One region of the Jeotgalibacillus aurantiacus genome, then DNA from elsewhere that is predicted to be linked to it. Evidence: riboswitches for the same ligand, from Rfam matches in the RefSeq annotation. Region 1 holds a riboswitch; the other holds the start of a gene.
What was found. A riboswitch is a leader RNA that binds a small molecule or an ion and turns the genes downstream of it on or off. The one in region 1 is predicted to bind lysine.
Positions count from the first base shown of each region.

Region 2: another riboswitch for lysine. It lies ahead of H7968_RS16435 (Na+/H+ antiporter NhaC family protein); the one in region 1 lies ahead of H7968_RS13725 (aspartate kinase).

Region 1 covers NZ_JACNMS010000004.1:179,577-189,744, forward strand. Annotated here, with positions in the region: gene trxA (thioredoxin) at 1-156, shown strand, start outside; gene uvrC (excinuclease ABC subunit UvrC) at 713-2,485, shown strand; lysine riboswitch at 2,543-2,724, shown strand; gene H7968_RS13725 (aspartate kinase) at 2,835-4,067, shown strand; gene H7968_RS13730 (YslB family protein) at 4,113-4,562, opposite strand; gene H7968_RS13735 (succinate dehydrogenase cytochrome b558 subunit) at 4,939-5,547, shown strand; gene sdhA (succinate dehydrogenase flavoprotein subunit) at 5,598-7,358, shown strand; gene sdhB (succinate dehydrogenase iron-sulfur subunit) at 7,379-8,143, shown strand; gene H7968_RS13750 (acyl-CoA thioesterase) at 8,726-9,187, shown strand; gene H7968_RS13755 (helix-turn-helix domain-containing protein) at 9,264-9,479, shown strand; gene H7968_RS13760 (MarR family winged helix-turn-helix transcriptional regulator) at 9,627-10,079, shown strand; gene racE (glutamate racemase) at 10,096-10,168, shown strand, end outside.
Region 2 covers NZ_JACNMS010000007.1:56,080-66,247, reverse strand. Annotated here, with positions in the region: gene H7968_RS16455 (sulfite exporter TauE/SafE family protein) at 1-535, shown strand, start outside; gene H7968_RS16450 (bifunctional metallophosphatase/5'-nucleotidase) at 554-1,921, shown strand; gene H7968_RS16445 (HD-GYP domain-containing protein) at 1,979-3,085, shown strand; gene yunB (sporulation protein YunB) at 3,135-3,875, shown strand; lysine riboswitch at 3,943-4,135, shown strand; gene H7968_RS16435 (Na+/H+ antiporter NhaC family protein) at 4,261-5,883, shown strand; gene H7968_RS16430 (sodium-dependent transporter) at 6,226-7,749, shown strand; gene H7968_RS16425 (methionine/alanine import family NSS transporter small subunit) at 7,765-7,872, shown strand; gene lipA (lipoyl synthase) at 8,083-9,003, shown strand; gene H7968_RS16415 (hypothetical protein) at 9,068-9,238, opposite strand; gene H7968_RS16410 (YutD family protein) at 9,353-9,634, shown strand; gene H7968_RS16405 (cytosolic protein) at 9,894-10,121, opposite strand.

The DNA of each region.
Region 1 (10,168 bases):
AAGCTTGACGTTGACGAAAACCAGGAAACAGCAAGCAAATTCGGCGTAATGAGCATCCCGACTCTTGTCGTATTCAAAGACGGAGAAATCGTGGACAAAGTAGTAGGCTTCCAGCCGAAAGAAGCCCTAGAAGAGCTTCTAAGCAAACACGCATAAGCAAAACAAAACCAAAAACCGGGCCCAGCGCCCGGTTTTTTCATTAGAAAAGCGAAGGCGACTCGTCCAGTCCCGACAAGCATAAGGCGAAGATGAAAAAAGGGCTGACCTTCGCCCACGTTCAGCTTTGACTTATGACCTCGAGGGGCTAGTCGCCGCAGCTAGACACAAAAAAAGCGTAGTATGTTTTCAGTAGACTTTATCATTGCAATGAACTAATTTTTTCGGTTTTTCATTTTTTGAAAAATCAATAGATAGAGTCGAATCACGAAGGGCAGGTGAGCATCCGCAGACTCCTGTGGCGGAGGAGCGACAGGTGAGACAGCGTAGTGCGTAGCACTAGCTGGCTCACCGCGCGGCCACGGAAAGCGGAGGATGCTCACCTGCCCGGTTTCAATAAACGGAAATTCCTCTACAGTCCATCTCCCACAAAAACAACTTTAATTTTTGATTAAACATCACACACTAAAGTAAAATGGTAGAATAAGCCGGTCATCCACGACCCGCAGCAAACAAGAAAAAACTCTTCAAAAATATTTACCAGGAGGCCATCGACATGAACGACTTACTCAAAAATAAGCTGGCCGTCCTTCCTGACCAGCCGGGTTGTTATCTGATGAAAGACCGTCAGGGAACCATTATCTACGTCGGAAAAGCAAAGGTGCTAAAAAACCGAGTCCGGTCCTATTTTACAGGCTCGCATGACGGCAAAACACAGCGCCTCGTTTCTGAAATTGAGGACTTTGAATATATCGTGACCTCCTCCAATATGGAGGCACTCATTCTTGAATTGAACCTCATTAAAAAACATGACCCTAAATATAACGTCATGCTGAAGGATGATAAAACGTATCCGTTCATTAAAGTAACAGCAGAAAGACACCCGCGGCTCCTGATTACTCGGAAAGTAAAAAGGGATAAAGGGAAATACTTCGGTCCCTATCCGAATGCGCAGGCGGCCAACGAAACGAAAAAACTGCTGGACCGTATGTATCCACTCAGAAAATGCTCTACACTTCCTGATAAAGTCTGTCTCTATTATCATATGGGACAATGTCTTGCACCTTGTGAATTTAAGGTGGAGGAAGGCACGTACCGCCAAATGACAGAGGATATCGCACGTTTTCTCAATGGCGGATTTAAGGACGTGAAAAAAGAGTTAAAAGTGAAAATGGAGAAAGCTGCAGAAAATCTCGAATTTGAACGGGCAAAGGAATTCAGGGATCAGATTATTCACATTGAAGCGACGATGGAAAAGCAGAAGATGACAATGAATGATTTCACGAACCGTGATATTTTCGGTTATTCTGTCGATAAAGGCTGGATGTGTGTGCAGGTTTTCTTTATCCGTCAGGGAAAACTGATTGAACGGGATGTGTCGCTTTTCCCCATATACGATGAGGCTGAAGAGGAATTTCTTACGTTTCTCGGTCAATTCTATATGAAAGCGAATCATTTCAAGCCGAAGGAAGTGCTCGTGCCGCAATCCATCAACCGTGAGATGGCTGAGGAGCTGCTTGAGGTAACAGTTAAGCAGCCGGTAAGGGGACAAAAGAAGGATCTCGTTAATCTTGCTTCTAAAAATGCCCGGATCGCGCTGCATGAGAAATTCGCCTTGATTGAACGTGATGAAGACCGGACAATCCGCGCTGTTGAAAGTCTTGGTGCGGCGATGAATATTTACCCTCCGCTCCGAATTGAAGCGTTTGACAACTCCAATATTCAGGGGGCGGATGCAGTCTCTGCAATGGTTGTCTTCCAGGACGGTAAGCCGGACCGGAAAGAATACAGGAAATATAAAATCAAGACGGTTCAGGGTCCTGATGACTACGAATCCATGCGTGAAGTCATTCGGAGACGATACACCCGTGTTCTGAGAGACGATCTTCCTTTACCTGATTTGATCCTGATTGATGGAGGGAAGGGACAAATTGAAGCAGCGCGTGAAATCATTGAAGATGAACTTGGCATTGAGGTTCCGGTTGCCGGTCTCGCCAAGGATGACCGCCATAATACTTCACAGCTGTTATACGGGAATCCGCTTGAAATCATTCCGCTGAACAGGCGCAGTCAGGAGTTTTATCTGCTGCAGAGAATCCAGGATGAAGTTCACCGGTTTGCGATCACGTTTCACAGACAGGTGCGCGGCAAGAACTCCATTCAGTCAGTGCTAGATGAAATTCCGGGTGTCGGACCTCAGCGTAAAAAGCAGATTTTACGTTATTTCGGGTCGGTAAAAAAACTGCGGGAAGCGCCGCTTGAAGAAATCGTGAAGGCGGGAATCCCGGCCGCGACAGCTGAGAAAATTGTGGAGAAATTGAAGGAATAGTGTTGCTGTCTAAAAAAAGCAGTGCTATAATGAGTGAAAATTATACACTTTTTCTAAAGTGGTGATAGAGGTGCGGACGTCAATAGTAGCACAGCAGAGGATGATGAACTCCTTTGAAGCTGTGTGAAAGGGGCGGACCGCCGAAGTGATCAGCCATTCATCGAGCTGATTGCTGGTTCTGCATTTAAGAGGTGCAGGGCTGTCAGAACATTGACCTGTTCTGGAGAGCTATCTCACCTGTGCGATATACGGACGATGTCTGTTAAAAAGCAATGGGGATAGCCTTCCCCATTGCTTTTTTTTATTTCGCGGAAGGTTGAGAAATACAATATGAGAGAAGGAAATTAAAGTGGGTTTAGTTGTTCAGAAGTTTGGCGGAACGTCAGTAGGATCAGTTGAGAAGATCCATCATGTAGCCAATCGCGTCATTCAGGAAAAAGAGCGAGGGAATGATGTAATTGTCGTTGTGTCTGCAATGGGGAAAACAACAGATGAGCTTGTCAGACTGGCAGGGGAAATGACCTCAAGACCTGAGAAGCGTGAAATGGATATGCTGCTGACAACGGGAGAGCAGATGTCGATTTCACTCTTATCCATGGCGCTTCAAAACAGAGGATATAAAAGTACGTCCTTAACGGGCTGGCAGGCAGGAATCCGTACAGAGGCTGTTTTCAGCAACGCAAGAATTACAGATGTTAAGACGGAGCGTGTAAAGGGACTGCTGAATGAAGGACGTGTTCTTGTTGTCGCAGGATTTCAAGGAATGGATGAGAACGGTGAAATTACAACACTGGGCCGTGGTGGATCCGATACGACCGCTGTAGCACTCGCAGCAGCACTGCGCGCAGACCGGTGTGATATTTATACAGATGTTGATGGCGTATATACAACAGATCCGAGATATGTGAAGGGTGCAAGAAAATTAACAGCCGTATCTTATGATGAAATGCTTGAGATGGCAAATCTTGGTGCGGGCGTTCTGCATCCAAGGGCGGTTGAGTTTGCTAAAAATCATCAGATTACATTAACAGTCCGTTCGAGTATGGAAGAAGTGGAAGGAACGATTATTGAGGAGGATGCACCAATGGAAGGAAATTTGGTTGTACGAGGAGTAGCATTTGATCAGGGGATTGTCAGAATGACCGTTGTCGGTTTGCAGGATGAATTAATAGGGATGTCATCTGTTTTCACCGTATTGGCTGATAATCACATTGATGTGGATATTATTATTCAGAGTAAAACAGATACCGGGAAGGTTAATCTTTCATTCTCTATTAAAGAAGCTGCATTGCATGAAGCGCTTGAAGTACTTGAGCAGCACAGAGAGCAGATCGGATTTGATCAGATTGAGCACGAATCAGGGTTAGCGAAGGTTTCCATCGTTGGGTCCGGTATGGTATCAAATCCGGGTGTGGCAGCGAAAATGTTCAGCGTACTTGCATCAAACGGAATTCAAATGAAAATGGTCAGCACGTCTGAGATTAAGGTTTCTGCATTGGTGGATATGGAGAAAATGCAGGATGCGGCACAAATTCTGCATGACAGCTTCAGCCTGAGCGAGCTTGCAGCCGGGCAGGCATAATAAAATAAAGCGCCTGATTCGTTCTTCAGGCGCTTTTATGTATGCTCAGACGCGGCTGTTGGCCTTTCTGGATGGAAGAGAATAAGGATCTCTTGAGTCAGACTTCAATTCAAACTGAACTTTGTTTTTCTTCTCTTTCTGAAAAACAGCTTCAGTCTGGTACTGCTTCATCATCGCTATTTGTTCAGCGAGGAACCCTGCTTCAAGTGAAAATTGGCTTTCCTTGATTTTTAATCGTTCCTCGACGATAGAGCCGGACAATTCAAAGTGCATCTCATCATTTTTCTGACGGATGATCATCAGGCTGCCCCAGTTTGCACGTGAGAAAAAAGCGATCAGTTCTCCTTCATTTTCACATGGATATTTACGGGCCATGTTTTTACCTGCCCAGTATAGTATGTCCTTTGTATGCGTACCCAGCAGATCCGGGATAAGCTCGTCTCTGATCATGGTAAATCCAAAATGGTCCAATGGTGTTTCTTGTTCATTTGACATAATAAACCCTCACTTTCCACACATTTATTATATCGGGTCTCTGTCGAAAGTGTAAGGGCTGAAGGTGGAAATGGTTCATTTTAATTAAATATCCACTAGAATATGCTTTATTGCGATAATAGATTGTGAAAAATGTTTATTTGTGAAATTTATGTGAACAGAATGTGTGAAACCTGCATTCTAGAGGTTTTTATTGCACTGTAAAGACAGAGTGTTCAGAATCGTTTTTATGTATACGTTTTCTTGACGCTCTATACATAGAGGAGTACAATAAATTTGTCACATAAATGTTATACTGTGCGAAATTTTGTTGCTTGTGTTGGAATCTGGGGAACACTGGCAGCAGCGTTACTTAATCAAGAGGGGGTTACATTCGATGGCAGAAAATCGAGAGTTTTATTGGAGGAGGCTGCATTCCTTACTTGGGGTTATTCCTGTAGGAATCTTCCTGATTCAACACTTAGTTGTTAACCATTTCGCTACCAGAAGCGAACAGGCTTTCAACGATGCAGCACACTTTATGGAGAGTTTACCTTTTAGAATTTTCCTTGAAATTTTCATTATTTTTATTCCTTTATACTTCCACGCAATCTACGGAGTATACATCGCATTTACTTCGAAAAACAATACGAGACGTTATGGAACACTTCGAAACTATATGTTCCTTCTTCAGCGTCTTACAGGGATCTTTACGCTGATCTTTGTAACATGGCATATCTGGGAAACGCGTATTCAGGCAGCGCTGGGTGCAGAAGTTGACTTTGGCATGATGGAAGCAATTTTGGCTAATCCATGGATGGTAGCGTTCTATATCGCTGGTGTTGTATCCACAACATTCCACTTTGCTAACGGACTGTGGTCATTCTTCGTGTCATGGGGTATCACTGTAAGTCCCCGTTCACAAGTGATCTCAACATATGCAACAATGGGTGTCTTTGTTGTATTAACTATTATTGGTGTACGTGCAATTCTGGCGTTTGTATAAATCGATCGGTATAAAAGTTATGGCTTGAAATCAGTAAGGAGAGTGACAAAATGAGTAAAGGGAAAATTATCGTTGTAGGCGGCGGACTTGCCGGACTGATGGCAACGATTAAAGCAGCTGAAGCCGGAATGTCAGTAGATTTATTCTCTCTCGTTCCAGTAAAGCGTTCACACTCTGTATGTGCCCAGGGCGGCATTAACGGAGCGGTTAATACAAAAGGTGAAGGGGATTCTCCTTGGGAACACTTTGATGACACGGTTTACGGAGGAGACTTCCTTGCGAACCAGCCTCCTGTTAAAGCAATGTGTGAGGCAGCGCCTGGTATCATTCACCTTCTTGACCGTATGGGCGTTATGTTCAACCGTACACCTGAAGGTCTGCTTGACTTCAGACGTTTCGGGGGCACACAGCATCACCGTACAGCATTTGCAGGGGCGACAACAGGCCAGCAGCTGTTATATGCACTTGATGAGCAGGTAAGACGTCATGAAGTAGCCGGTCTTGTAACAAAATATGAAGGCTGGGAATTCCTCGGTTCTGTACTTGACGACGATGGCGTTTGCCGCGGCGTCGTATCTCAGGATCTGAAAACAATGGAAATCAAAGCTTTCCGTGGAGATGCGGTGATTCTTGCAACAGGTGGTCCTGGAATCATCTTTGGTAAATCAACGAACTCCGTCATCAACACTGGTGCTGCAGCATCTGTTGCTTACCAGCAGGGTGTTTATTACTCAAACGGTGAATTCATTCAGATCCACCCGACTGCGATTCCTGGTGACGATAAGCTTCGTCTTATGAGTGAGTCAGCGCGTGGTGAAGGTGGACGTGTATGGACGTATAAGGATGGCAAACCATGGTACTTCCTTGAAGAGAAGTATCCTGCATACGGAAACCTTGTACCTCGTGATATTGCCACACGTGAAATTTTCGACGTATGCGTGCGTCAAAAACTGGGTATCAACGGAGAAAACATGGTTTACCTGGATCTTTCACATAAAGATCCTAAGGAGCTTGACATTAAGCTCGGTGGAATCATCGAAATCTATGAGAAATTCATGGGTGATGACCCTCGTAAAGTACCAATGAAGATCTTCCCGGCTGTTCACTATTCAATGGGTGGACTATGGGTAGATTATGATCAGATGACAAACATTCCTGGCCTGTTCGCAGCCGGTGAGTGTGATTACTCGATTCACGGTGCAAACCGTCTTGGCGCAAACTCACTGTTATCCTCTATTTACGGCGGGATGGTTGCCGGACCAAATGCAGTGAAATATATTAACGGACTTGAGCAGACAGCTGAAGATATGCCGGAAGAAATCTACACACGTTTTGTGAAAGAAAAGCAGGACGAGTGGGATGAAATCATGGCAATGGACGGCGACGAAAATGCTTATGTGATTCACAAAGAGCTTGGTGAGTGGATGACGGACAACGTAACGGTTGTGCGCTACAACGACAAGCTGCGTGAAACAGATGAGAAAATTCAGGAGCTTCAGGAACGCTTCAAGCGCATTAATATCAACGATACAGCGAAATGGAGTAACCAGGGAGCAGTATTTACCCGCCAGTTAAAAGGTATGCTTCACCTTTCACGTGTTGTAACAATCGGTGCCCTAAAGCGTGATGAAAGCCGCGGCGCTCATTATAAGCCGGAGTTCCCGGAACGTAACGATGCTGACTTCCTGAAAACAACAATGGCGAAATTCAATCCTGCAACAAACGCACCTGAATTCCATTTTGAAGATGTAGACGTGTCACTGATTGAGCCGCGTAAGCGCGATTACTCCAAGAAGAAAGGAGCAAAATAATCATGACAACAGCAGATACAATGACAGAAAATAAGGTGATTAAGTTTGAGATTCACCGTCAGGACGACGGTCAGTCAGAACCTTATTTCGAAGAGTTTGAGATTCCTTACCGTCCGAATATGAACGTGATCTCGGCGCTGATGGAAATCCGCCGTAACCCTTTCAATAAAAAAGGTGAAAAAACTCAGCCGGTAGCCTGGGATATGGGCTGTCTGGAAGAGGTTTGCGGAGCGTGTTCAATGGTCATCAACGGCAAGCCGCGTCAGTCTTGTACAGCACTTGTTGACCAGCTTGAACAGCCGATCCGCCTTGAGCCGATGAAAACATTCCCGGTCGTGCGTGACCTTCAGGTTGACCGCAGCCGCATGTTTGATTCACTGAAGAAAGTAAAAGCATGGATTCCAATTGACGGAACGTACGATCTTGGTCCTGGACCGCGTATGCCTGAGAAAAAACGTCAGTGGGCCTATGAGCTGTCAAAATGTATGACATGTGGTGTATGTCTTGAAGCATGTCCAAACGTAAACAGCAAATCAGACTTTATCGGACCTGCGCCACTTTCACAGGTTCGTCTGTTCAATGCTCATCCGACAGGCTCCATGAACAAAAACGAGCGTCTTGAAGCTATTATGGGTGAAGGTGGACTCGCAAACTGCGGTAACTCACAAAACTGCGTTCAGGCATGTCCGAAAGGCATTCCATTAACAACTTCTATTGCGGCGCTAAACCGCGACACAAGCTTCCAGATGTTCAGAAGCTTCTTCGGAAGTGACAGAGAAGTATAAAATAAGTACTCTTGATGCAGCCGGTTTCCTTTTGGGAGCCGGCTGTTCTTTGAGTTTGTGAGGTGCCGAGTGGAATTTATGAGGTTAGAGGAAAAGCTCGTGAGGTTAGCCGCTGAGTTCGTGAGTTCCGGCTGCAGATTCGTCAGCTTGTATGAGAATTTGTGAGTTCAGTGACTTATGGACCAGGTTATGACAGTCTTGATTTGTCATTCTGCTCGAGGTTCGTAAAATTTTTTCAGTGTTTCAAAGAATTTGCTGTGTGTTTCAAAAGATTTGGCTTTGGGTTCCTATGATTCTCCCTCCCTTTCCTAAAATTTCAATCGAGTTTCACGTGATTGTGTAAATCAACCCGCTGCTCATTCCAGCTCTCCACATTTAAGGAGGTAGAATTCTGTGAACCCTCATCTAGACTAAGCACCAATATAAAACTGACCCGCTTCATCAAACCCGTCACTTCTAACCAGCCCGAGATCTCAAAAGACCCCCAATTAACTCCCTATTTTATGATAAGGCTTTCAATATCAGCATATTTAAGGTAAAATCAAGAAAATGAATGATCATTCATAAAAAGGGGAGTCAACCATGAAAATCAGTTATATTGAAGATTTTGAAGCCTGGCAAAAGGAATTTACCTTTTCCTATCCGGTGAAGGTCCGCTTTTCAGAGACAGATCTTTTCGGACATTTAAATAATACGGTCCCGTTTGTTTATTTTGAACAGGCGCGTATTGAATATTTAAAATCACTCGGTTTCATGCAGGATTGGGTCAACCCGTCTAACGAGACGATCCCAGTTGTAGCCAATTTGCAGTGTGATTTTTTAAAGCAGGTATTTTTCGATGAAGACATCAATGTGTTTGTAAAAGCCAATTCAGTTGGTAATTCTTCTGTTGATATCCATTACCTCGGATTAAACCGTACAGGTGTACCGGTTTTTGTCGGGAGGGGAACAATGGTTCAAATTTCAAAGACTACCGGTAAAGGAGTCGCCTGGACAGATTTAGAAAAAGAGCAGCTTCGTCCAACCGAACAGCTGCAAAAATAGACAGACAATCGTTCACTTCTTTCCCCTTATCCTCATAAACTGAAGAAACGGGCTTCGGCAGGTGAGGGGGATACAGATGATGACGAGAAAAACATCGATTTTAACTAAGCGTGAAAAAGAGGTTTTTATTTTACTTTTAAAAGATAAAACTACGAAGGATATTGCGTCCGAACTTTTTATCAGTGAAAAAACGGTGCGTAACCATATTTCCAACACAATTCAAAAGCTGGGTGTGAAGGGCAGATCACAGGCGATTGTAGAGCTTCTCCGGCTGGGAGAGCTTTCTTTATAAGAAGAATATCAAGCTGATCAGGTGAGAGCTGTCTTTTAAAGGCAGTTTCTTTTTATTTATATGAAGTTCCGCTAAAAAGATTCTTGATCTTTACCGGTAAAAAGGTGACAATGACAGTAGAATGAAACGTTAGGAGTGTGTATGCTGATGGAAACGAAAGGTACTCAGGAGCTTCACCCAAAAGAGGTCGTGGCGGATATTGAGAAGGATCTTCGCTATATTTCCGGCATTATTAAACAAAAGGGAAGAGAGATCTTAAGCCAATATACGATTACGCCTCCTCAATTTATTGCGCTTCAGTGGCTTTTTGAGGATGGGGACATGACAATTGGTGAACTCTCGACTAAAATGTATCTTGCGTGCAGTACAACGACAGACCTTGTTGACCGGATGGAGCGCAATAGCCTTGTGATGAGAGTGAAGGATGAGAACGACCGCAGAGTTGTAAGAATTCACCTTCTTGAAGAAGGAGAACGAATTATTGAGGAAGTAATCAAAAAACGTCAGCATGATCTCAATGAGGTGCTTTCTGATTTTTCATCAGAAGAAGTTGACGCGCTGGCAAAGGCTCTGAATAAACTGCATGGTGAAATGAGATAAGAGTGAGGCGCTAGTATTGAGTAAAGCAATCGGAATTATGGATTCAGGCGTTGGGGGGCTGACAGTTGCAAAAGAAGTGAGTCACCAGC
Region 2 (10,168 bases), on a different contig from region 1:
CCAGTATTTGACGCTTGGGAACTTTCATTTGGCTTTTGGTCTGTTTATGATATTTTTATCGTTTATTTTACTGATCCGGAATCGAATTAAGCCGATTGAGAAGTTTAAAGAGGCGTCCTTTCAGCGGCATTTTACGGATAACCAGGGTCAGCGCTTTCAATATGGTTTTCCGCCTGCAGTCGGCATTGCCGCTGCTTTTGGCGTTGGATTTGCGTCAGGTTTATTTGGAATCGGTGGCGGTTCTGTCATGGTACCGATTATGATTATTGCTTTCTTGTTCCCTCCTCACGTTGCAGTGGGAACATCTATGCTGATGGTTTTCCTCTCAGCATTACTGGGATCGGCCTCTCATATAGCTTTTGGAAATGTGAATTGGCTGTATGTTGCCGCACTCGCTCCAGGTGCATGGTTTGGTGCTAAGCTTGGTGCATGGCTAAACCAGAAGCTTGACTCTAATGGACTCGTGCTTGCTTTACGTATTATTTTGGTGCTGATCGGGATAAGGTCCATTTTTGAAGGGCTGTATGGTGTCTGATTTGAAAGGAGTGGCAGGATGAAAGAACGGATTACTCTTTATCATACGAATGATCTTCATAGTCATTTTGAGCACTGGCCAAGAATCCGTCAGTTTTTAAAAACACAAAAACAGTATCACGAAGATAAAGGTGAAGAGGTTTTTTTATTTGATATTGGAGATCATGCTGATCGCTTTCATCCTTTAACGGAAGGGTCAGCCGGGAAAAGGAACGTTGATTTCCTGAATGAGGCCGGCTATGATGCGGTTACAATCGGTAACAATGAAGGAATTACGTTCTCCTACGAAGAATTAAACTCTTTATATCATCATGCAGATTTTCCGGTTATTGTGGCTAATTTGTTTACGGAGTCTGGAGAGCGGCCGGACTGGGTGATCCCTTATTTAATCAAAACGACAAAAAGCGGGATTAAAATCGGGATCACAGCAGTGACCGCAGAGTATCCTGCATTTTATAAGAAGCTCGGCTGGAATATTACATCCGCAAAAGATGAATTAAAAGCTCAGGTGCGTGTGTTAAAGGAAAAGGTTGATATCATTCTGTTTCTATCGCATCTTGGTATTCGCGAAGATGAGTGGGTAGCCGAGGAATGCAGAGATATTGATGTCATCATGGGTGGCCACACACATCATGTACTCGAAAATGGAAGGAGACATTATCAGACGTTACTTGCTGCAGCGGGGAAATATGGAATGTATACGGGAAAAGTGGAGATTGAATTTGATCATGTTTCCCGGGAAATAACTCAGTCATCTGCTGTCTTATATGAAACGGACGGCCTTCCAAAGCCGGAGGATGAGCAAAAACTAATCGAATTGTGGGAGATGGAAGGAAGGCAGCTTTTATCAAATGAAGTCGTGACACTTGAAAAAGACATTCTTCATAATCCGCTGGACCGGGAATCTCCATTATCGCAGTTGTTGGGAGATGCACTTCTTGATTGGTGTTCTGCTGATTTTTCCATCGTGACAGGTGGACTTCTGCTTGATTCCCTTCCTAAAGGTAAAATAACGGAATTTGACTTGCACCAGGTTCTGCCCCATCCGATCAATCCGTGTGTCGTAGAGCTGACCGGCAGTGAAGTAAAAGAAGTCATCAGGCAGTCAATGAACCATGCCTGGCCGACAACTGTGATCAGGGGACTTGGGTTCAGAGGTACCATTCTCGGTGCTTTTGTATACAGAGGTCTGGAAGAAAAAGGTCATCATTTTTTTGTTAACAATGAAGAAGTTCAGGCCGATAAATTATATAAAGTGGCTACGGTGGACATGTTTACATTTGGCTATTTTTTCCCTGAAATGCACCGGGCAAAAAAACAATATTTTATGCCGGAATTTTTAAGGGATATTTTAAAAGAGAAGCTGATGAATAAAGATCTGATTTAGAGATAACGTAACCGGTTATGCATCGAATCTTTCAGCAATCGGCAGAAGGGTGATGGCATGAGACTCATATCAACAAAAATACTTAGAGCCGGCATGACGCTTGGCAACACGATTTATAATGTCAACGAGCGTCCGCTTCTGCATGCTCATGTGACGTTGACAGAGCAAATGATAAAAAGGCTTCATCTGCTCAATGTGCAATACGTCTACATTGATGATGAAAGATCCAGGGGAATTGATATCGAAGAAACGGTACCCTCCAGTATCAGGCATCAGACGATCAAGGAAATGCAGATGGCATTTGAGCTCGTGAAATCTCCAAATAAAAACAATATATCTGCCATGCTGGAAAAAAAGACACAGGCGATTCAGTCAACCTTAAAGAATATTATGGCTGAAATGAATAGCAATAAGGACCTGCTGATGATTTTATCTGATGCTTATCTGTATGATTCGTATATTTTCCATCATTCATTTAATGTGACACTTTATACGCTTGCGATTGGGAAACAGTTAAAGCTTCCGAATATCCAGCTTGAATATCTTGGAATGGGTGCGATGCTGCATGATATTGGTAAGATTATGGTTGATGAGCAGATTTTGATGAAATCCACTCCTTTGACAGAGGAGGAGTTTCTCGAAATACAAAAACATGCTTCAAACGGTTTTGAAATTCTTCGAAACCTTCATAATGTTTCGCTGTTAAGTGCGCATTGTGCCTTTCAGCATCATGAACGAATAGATGGCTCTGGGTATCCCAGGGGTTTAAAGGGACCGGACATTCATCCTTACGCTAAAATTATCGCTGTTGCTGATGTATTCGATGCCTGTACTTCAAACAGGGTGTACCGTGAAAAAATGCTGCCATCCGATGCGCTAGATATCCTACAGGATGGCTCAGGAACGTTATTTGACCCGACTGTGATTAAAGCTTTTACTCAGTCTATTGCGATCTACCCGAATGGACTTTCTGTGGGCCTTAACGATGGAAGGAAGGGTATTGTGGCACGGCAAAATACAGGGATGTCTGCAAGGCCTGTAATCAGGGTGGTCGAGGAAAACGGTCGTCTTCTGACAGCTACATATGAGCTCGATCTGAGTTTGAATCCTGAATCTGCTATTTCTGCAACAGATATTGATTTCAGTACAGAAACTGTTCATTAGTTAATGAGCCCTTTTTTCTTGCATACAATGCAGGGAGGAGGGCTTTTTTATGCGCATAAAACCGTTATCTGTACGTGCAGTCTGGGTCATATCTTTTGTCCTGTTTGGCGTGATGACCATCACGGGACTTTTTCTCATCAATACAGGGATTAAACCGACACTGATGGTTTATGCAGAATCGCAGACACAAAAAATCGGTGCGCTGGTGATTAGTAAGGCTGTTAATAAAGAAATTGCCAACGTAATGGATATTAACGAAATTATCGAGAATGTCCCAACTGACTCATCTGAAATGATTACAACCAAATTTAATACAGAAATCATAAACCGTGTCATGTCTGAAACGACCGAGCTCGTTCAGGGGCAGCTGCGCGCAATAGAACGCGGAGATACAAGTGTCCTTAAATCCCTGACAGAGCTTGATATCGAAGTGGAGGATGCCGGGGATATGGAGGGAATTGTCTACACGGTTCCGCTTGGGCAGGCGACCGGAAATGCATTACTTGGAAACCTTGGTCCGAGAGTGCCAATCCGATTTCATGCAGTAGGCAGTGTGACCTCCAATATCAGATCTGATATTACGGAGTTTGGCATTAACAATGCATTTGTTGAAATTAATATTGACCTTAAGGTTCAGGTGCAAATTATTGTTCCTTTTGCCACAGAGGTTACGACCATTCAACAGGATATTCCTGTCGCAATGGGGCTGATTCAGGGGCAGGTTCCTGAAATATATAACATGGGTGATGGAATGTCACCTTCACTCGAAGTGCCAATTCCTTCACCATAAGTCTTGAAATCGAAATGAAATCCTGCTATAGTAGGCTAGTAAAATGAATAATCACCACATCATAATCCGATGGGGTAGAGGTGCAGTATTCAAGAGTAAGCTGTGTGAGGATGACAACGTTGATCACAGGTGAAAGGGGATGTCTGCCGAAATGGTAATAATCGGTCAAAGGTTTTATCATTGGGGTTATCTTTAATAGGGATAACACTCTCTTGCCGCAGAAACACAACGTTTTTGCGGGTTGAGGAGCTACAGATCGTGATGGAGCATAACATTACTGACACATACAAGGGTAATGGTAGAGTCCTCTATCATTGCCCTTTTTTGCGTTTTTTACGATTTTGCCTCATTACTTACCCTATCAAACAATAGAGGAGGGAATATTATGGAAGGTTCATGGTTATCACTTTTACCGCCGATTATTGCGATTTTAATGGTTGTACTGACTCGGCGAGTTTTATTATCACTCGGGGCAGGGATTGTTGCAGCGGCATTGCTGTTGACAAGCTTTTCTCCGGTTGGAACGCTTCAGGAATTATGGATGTCGTTCAGCGGCGTATTTTGGGAATATGGTTCTGATGGTGAACCGGGTGCGCTGAATCTTTGGAATATCTTTATCATGCTATTCTTACTTATACTTGGTGTGATTACAGCATTTATTAATATTTCAGGTGGAGCAAGAGCGTTCGGGGAGTGGGCAATGAAGCGCGTGAAAACGCGTGCAGGGGCCCAGCTTGTTACAGCTTGTCTTGGGGTAATCATCTTTATCGATGATTACTTTAACAGTCTTGCTGTAGGACAGGTGGCCCGTCCGATTACAGACCGCCACCGTGTATCACGGGCGAAGCTTGCTTATCTGATTGACTCAACTGCAGCTCCTGTCTGTGTTGTATCCCCTGTATCAAGCTGGGGCGCCTACATCATTGCCGTAATCGGAGGAATTTTAGCGACACACTCTATTACGGAATACACAGCGTTCTCAGCATTTATTCAGATGGTGCCGATGAATCTGTATGTCTGGGCAGCACTTGGCATCGTATTTATTGTGGCACTGCGTGGTGTTGATTTCGGACAGATGCGTGTGCATGAAAATCGTGCAATTGAAACAGGAGAAGTCTATGATAAAAATAAAGACATTCCTGGTGAATTAAAAAATGATCTGCCTACATCAAGTCATGGTACGGTTGGAGATTTAATCTGGCCAATTATTGCGCTTGTTGTGGGAACTGTTGCATCCATGATGTATACAGGTGCTCAGGCGTATCAGGATGAAACAGGACAAGCCGCCTCACTGTTACAGATGTTCGAATATACCGATGTAGCAAAATCACTTGTCTGGGGTGCACTGGTCGGACTGGCTGTTGCCATTATTCTGTTTATCCGTCAGGTGAACCGTTCCAGTAAGATTGGTGGATCTGAGTTTGTGTTAGGCTTAACAGAAGGTGTTAAATCAATGCTGCCAGCCATTTATATTCTTGTCTTTGCCTGGATGATTGTTGGTTTGATTGACAGCCTTGGCACGGGTGTTTACCTTGCAGGCTTGGTAGAGCAGTCCAATCTTCCAATCGGATGGCTGCCGGTACTGTTATTCCTTGTTGCCGGTATTATGGCATTTTCTACAGGAACATCATGGGGATCATTTGGTATTCTGCTACCGATCGCAGGTCAGATTGCAGCAACGACAGATGTATCGTTACTTCTTCCTGCACTTGCAGCGGTTCTGGCTGGAGCGGTGTTTGGTGACCACTGTTCACCGATTTCAGATACGACGATCCTGTCTTCTACGGGAGCGGGAAGCAATCATATTGATCACGTAACGACTCAGATTCCATATGCAGTGACAGGTGCTGCGATTGCAGCAGCAGGTTATATTCTGCTTGGCTTCTCTGGTAGTACGTGGCTTGCACTTGGGTTAGTGATCGTATTGCTGGTGCTGTTTGCTGTCATTATGGGTCGGAATCCGGAAAAAGCACGTGTGGTTTCAGCGGAAGAGAGCTTGGAAAAATAATTTTTTTGAAACTGTTCAGGGGATTCTCTGAACAGTTTTTTTATGGTTTTTCCAATTAAAAGCAGTTGTTGTGAGTGAAATATAACACGGGACTTTCTGACTGCGGTTCTTTTCATTTCCATTATTCAATTTTTGAATAAAATTGCATGGTATTTTATCTAAACGTTGTAAATACAAGGTTTTTAATCGGGAATAAATTTTTTTGCTATAATATCAGAATTTTAAAAATAGTGCTTTTACATTTAGGAAGCAAGTGCTATACTGTTTTTAGATTATGAGAAATAATCTGAATATATAAAAACTTCCAGCATAATATGGAAGAAACTAATTGGGGGGAAAAAGATGAATCGTCAACAGTGGGGAACTCGTGCCGGCTTTATTTTGGCCGCTGTAGGTTCTGCAGTCGGACTCGGAAACATCTGGCGTTTTCCGTATGTTGCTTATGAGAACGGTGGAGGAGCATTCTTTATTCCATATTTATTTGCACTCTTAACTGCCGGTATTCCTATTCTTGTTATGGAATTCACCATCGGTCATAAGTACAGAGGATCAGCGCCGCTGTCATTCTTCCGTATGAGCGGAAAAAAGGCGGAATGGTTAGGATGGTGGGGAGTATTTGTCGCCTTCGTGATATCCACCTATTACGCCGTCATTATTGCCTGGGCCATGCGTTATACAATCTTTTCGTTTAATCAGGCCTGGGGTGAGGACACAGAGGCATTTTTATTCGGAGAATTTCTACAGCTTGATGTAGCTCCAGGTGAAACAGGTGGTATCGTATGGGGGATTCTAATTCCGCTTATCCTCGTTTGGGTTATCACACTTGGTATTCTTGTAGCTGGTGTTAAAAAAGGAATTGAGTATGCGAACCGCATTTTTATTCCAACGCTTGTGATCTTATTCTTAATTATTGTAATTCGTGCAGTAACACTTGAAGGCGCTACTGAAGGCCTGAACGCTTTCTTCCAGCCGAATTTTGAAAACATACTTGATCCGGATGTCTGGGTAGCCGCATACGGTCATATTTTCTTCAGTTTATCGATTGCTTTTGCGATCATGATTACTTATTCAAGTTATCTGCCAAAAAAATCAGATATCACGAATAACGCCTTCATTACAGGTTTTGCGAACTCTGGCTTTGAGCTTCTAGCAGGAATCGGGGTATTCGCAGCACTTGGATATATGGCGTCTCAGCTAGACGTTCCTGTCTCAGAAGTTGCGACTGCAGGAGTTGGACTTGCATTTGTTGTATTCCCGCAGATCATTAATCAGCTTCCGGGCTTAAACGGGCTTTTCGGTGCTCTATTCTTTTTATCATTGACGTTAGCAGGACTAACTTCACTCATGTCTATTACAGAAACGTATGTAGCAGGTATCACAGAGAAGTTCGGTGTATCCCGTAACATGGCCATTTTATTTGGCGGTGGACTTGCAGCACTTATTTCTGTTCTGTTCGCCACTCAGGGTGGATTGTACTTCCTGGACGTAGCTGACTACTTTATCAACCAGTTTGGTGTAGCAGCAGTCGGCCTGGTAGAAGTCGTAATGGTTATATGGATTCTTCGAAAAGCAGATCTGCTTCGAGACCATGCAAACCTGACTTCTCAAATCCGTCTTGGCGGCTGGTGGAAAATCTGTCTTGGAATCGTTACGCCAATTGTACTTGGTTTTATGATGTTCCAGCTACTTGCTCAGAATATTCTTCAGCAGTTTGATAATGACACAGGAAACTACGAAGGATATGCGACAGACTTTATCTTAGCTGGTGGTGTATCTGTAGCTGTAGGAGCGCTTGTTGTAGGTCTCTTGTTCTCACTTGGAAAATGGAGCCGTTCAACACCTGTTGAGCTTCCGGACAAAGACTAAAGGAGGTAGTTGAATATGACAGGCAGTGCGATTTTTATGATGGTTGTTGGTATTGTCCTCCTTTGGGGCGGACTCGCAGCCAGTATTGTAAATGCAGTAAGTAAATCAAAAAAAGAAGTGTAATTCACTGATGAAAAGCCTGTAGCGATCTGCTGCAGGCTTTTTTCTTTTAGGGTTTCATGAGGCTGTCCTGATAACGCATACACTTTTTCTGACGACATCCTCTTGTGATGATCTTTTTAGTGTGATAAAGTGACTGTAAATAGGTTCTGTACTAGTGATTATTGAACTCCTGTTATATAGAAGTAAACCTTGAAATGGAGGAAAGTGGGAATGAGTACAACGACGAAGGACGGCCTCCTCAGAAAGCCGGAGTGGCTGAAAATTAAGCTGAACACGAATGAAAGTTATACAGGATTAAAGAAAATGATGCGTGAGAAAAATCTCCACACCGTATGTGAAGAGGCACGGTGCCCGAATATTCATGAGTGCTGGGGCGAGAGAAGAACCGCAACATTTATGATTCTTGGAGATGTTTGTACACGTGCATGCCGTTTTTGTGCAATCAAAACAGGCCTTCCGACAGAGCTTGATCTGGCTGAGCCGGAACGCGTAGCGGATTCAGTTAAGCTGATGAATTTAAAGCATGCCGTTATTACTGCTGTAGCCCGTGATGATTTGAAGGATGGCGGTGCAGCCGTATTTGCTGAAACGGTCCGTGCTATTAAGAGAAAAAATCCTTTTACGACGATTGAAGTCCTTCCATCTGACATGGGTGGCATTTACGAAAACATTCAAACGCTTATGGATGCACGTCCTGATATACTTAACCATAACATCGAAACGGTTGAACGTCTGACGCCTAGAGTGCGTGCGCGTGCAAAGTATCACCGTTCTCTTGAACTGCTGAAGCGCTCAAAAGAATTGCAGCCTGATATTCCAACGAAGTCGAGTTTAATGATTGGATTAGGTGAAACAGAGGAAGAAATCATTCAGACGATGGATGATTTACGTGCACATGATGTGGATATTATGACAATCGGTCAGTATCTGCAGCCAACACGTAAGCATCTTCCAGTTATTAAATACTATACACCGCTTGAATTCGGTAAATTGCGCAAAATTGCCATGGATAAAGGATTTAAGCATTGTGAAGCCGGGCCGCTTGTCCGTTCTTCGTATCATGCAGATGAGCAGGTTAATGCTGCATCGCGTGAACGCCAGGCACAGGGAGAATTACAGGATAACGAGTAAGTTTGATAAAGAGTGTAACAGAACTCTGATGGCAGAGGGATGTTTCACTCTTTTTTTGTATCTGCTATCTTTGGGACGTTTCCCCGGATTCGTGATCCGTTTCAGGTGCAGCAGGCGCAAGGTGCATGGTTTCGGTTGCTTGTGGTTTTATATTTTCTGCTGCTTCAGGTGGTTCAGGCTGGGAGCAGGCTGCAAGTATTAAAGCTGTCAGGAATAGGATGGCGGTTTTACTCATTTTAAGCACCTCTGTTTTTAATGGTTAGTATGTACAAAGCGTGAGATTTTACTTAGGAAAAGATGGTTTTGTCATGTATAATGGAGGAAGAGACAAATTCAGGAGTGGTGGATAATGATTACGATTTATAATCATCAGTATGAGATTATTGAGGAGTACCGCGAAGGCTTTAATGAGGAAGCGTTTGAGGGCAGATATAGTGAGATTCTTCATAAGTATGATTACATAGTAGGCGACTGGGGATATGGACAGCTCCGGTTGAAGGGTTTTTTTGATGATCAGAACCAGAAGTCGTCGTTTGATACGAAGATTTCGACGGTGAAGGATTATTTGTATGAGCATTGTAATTTTGGTTGTCCTTATTTTATTGTGAAAAAGGTTGCGGTTAAGAAGTAGTTTACAAACCGGGCCGGACTCATCCTTCGCTTTCCGCGGCCGCGCGGTGAGCCAGCTAGTGCTACGCACTACGCTGTCTCACCTGTCGCTTCACTGCCGCAGGAGTCTACGGATGAGTCCGGCCCTTCGTGTGATATAAAACTTCATTCCTGTTGTTTTTATAGAGAGTAAAAAACCGGGCTCGACTCACCTGTCGCTTTCAGCCACAGGAGTCTACGGATGATTCGAGCCCTCTAATCTATGATCAAAATTTACCGGTTTAAGGCTTATGAGCTCCGGGATCTAGGCGTGGTATGTGTTTGTGGAGCCCTTTGTTTTCGTAGTTGAAGGCGCTGTAGTAGCGCTGTCCGGGTAGCCATGGGCCGCTTTTATTTTTGACGATGGAATATTTGCCGCGTGGTGCGCCGTATGGGCCTTCGGGCAGTGTTTCGACGGTCAGGTATTCACGCTGGACTTCGACGTTTGAAAAGTCGCTGTATTGTTTCATATAAAAACCTCCTCTGCATCTAGTGTGGAGGAGGTTGTGTGTTTTTA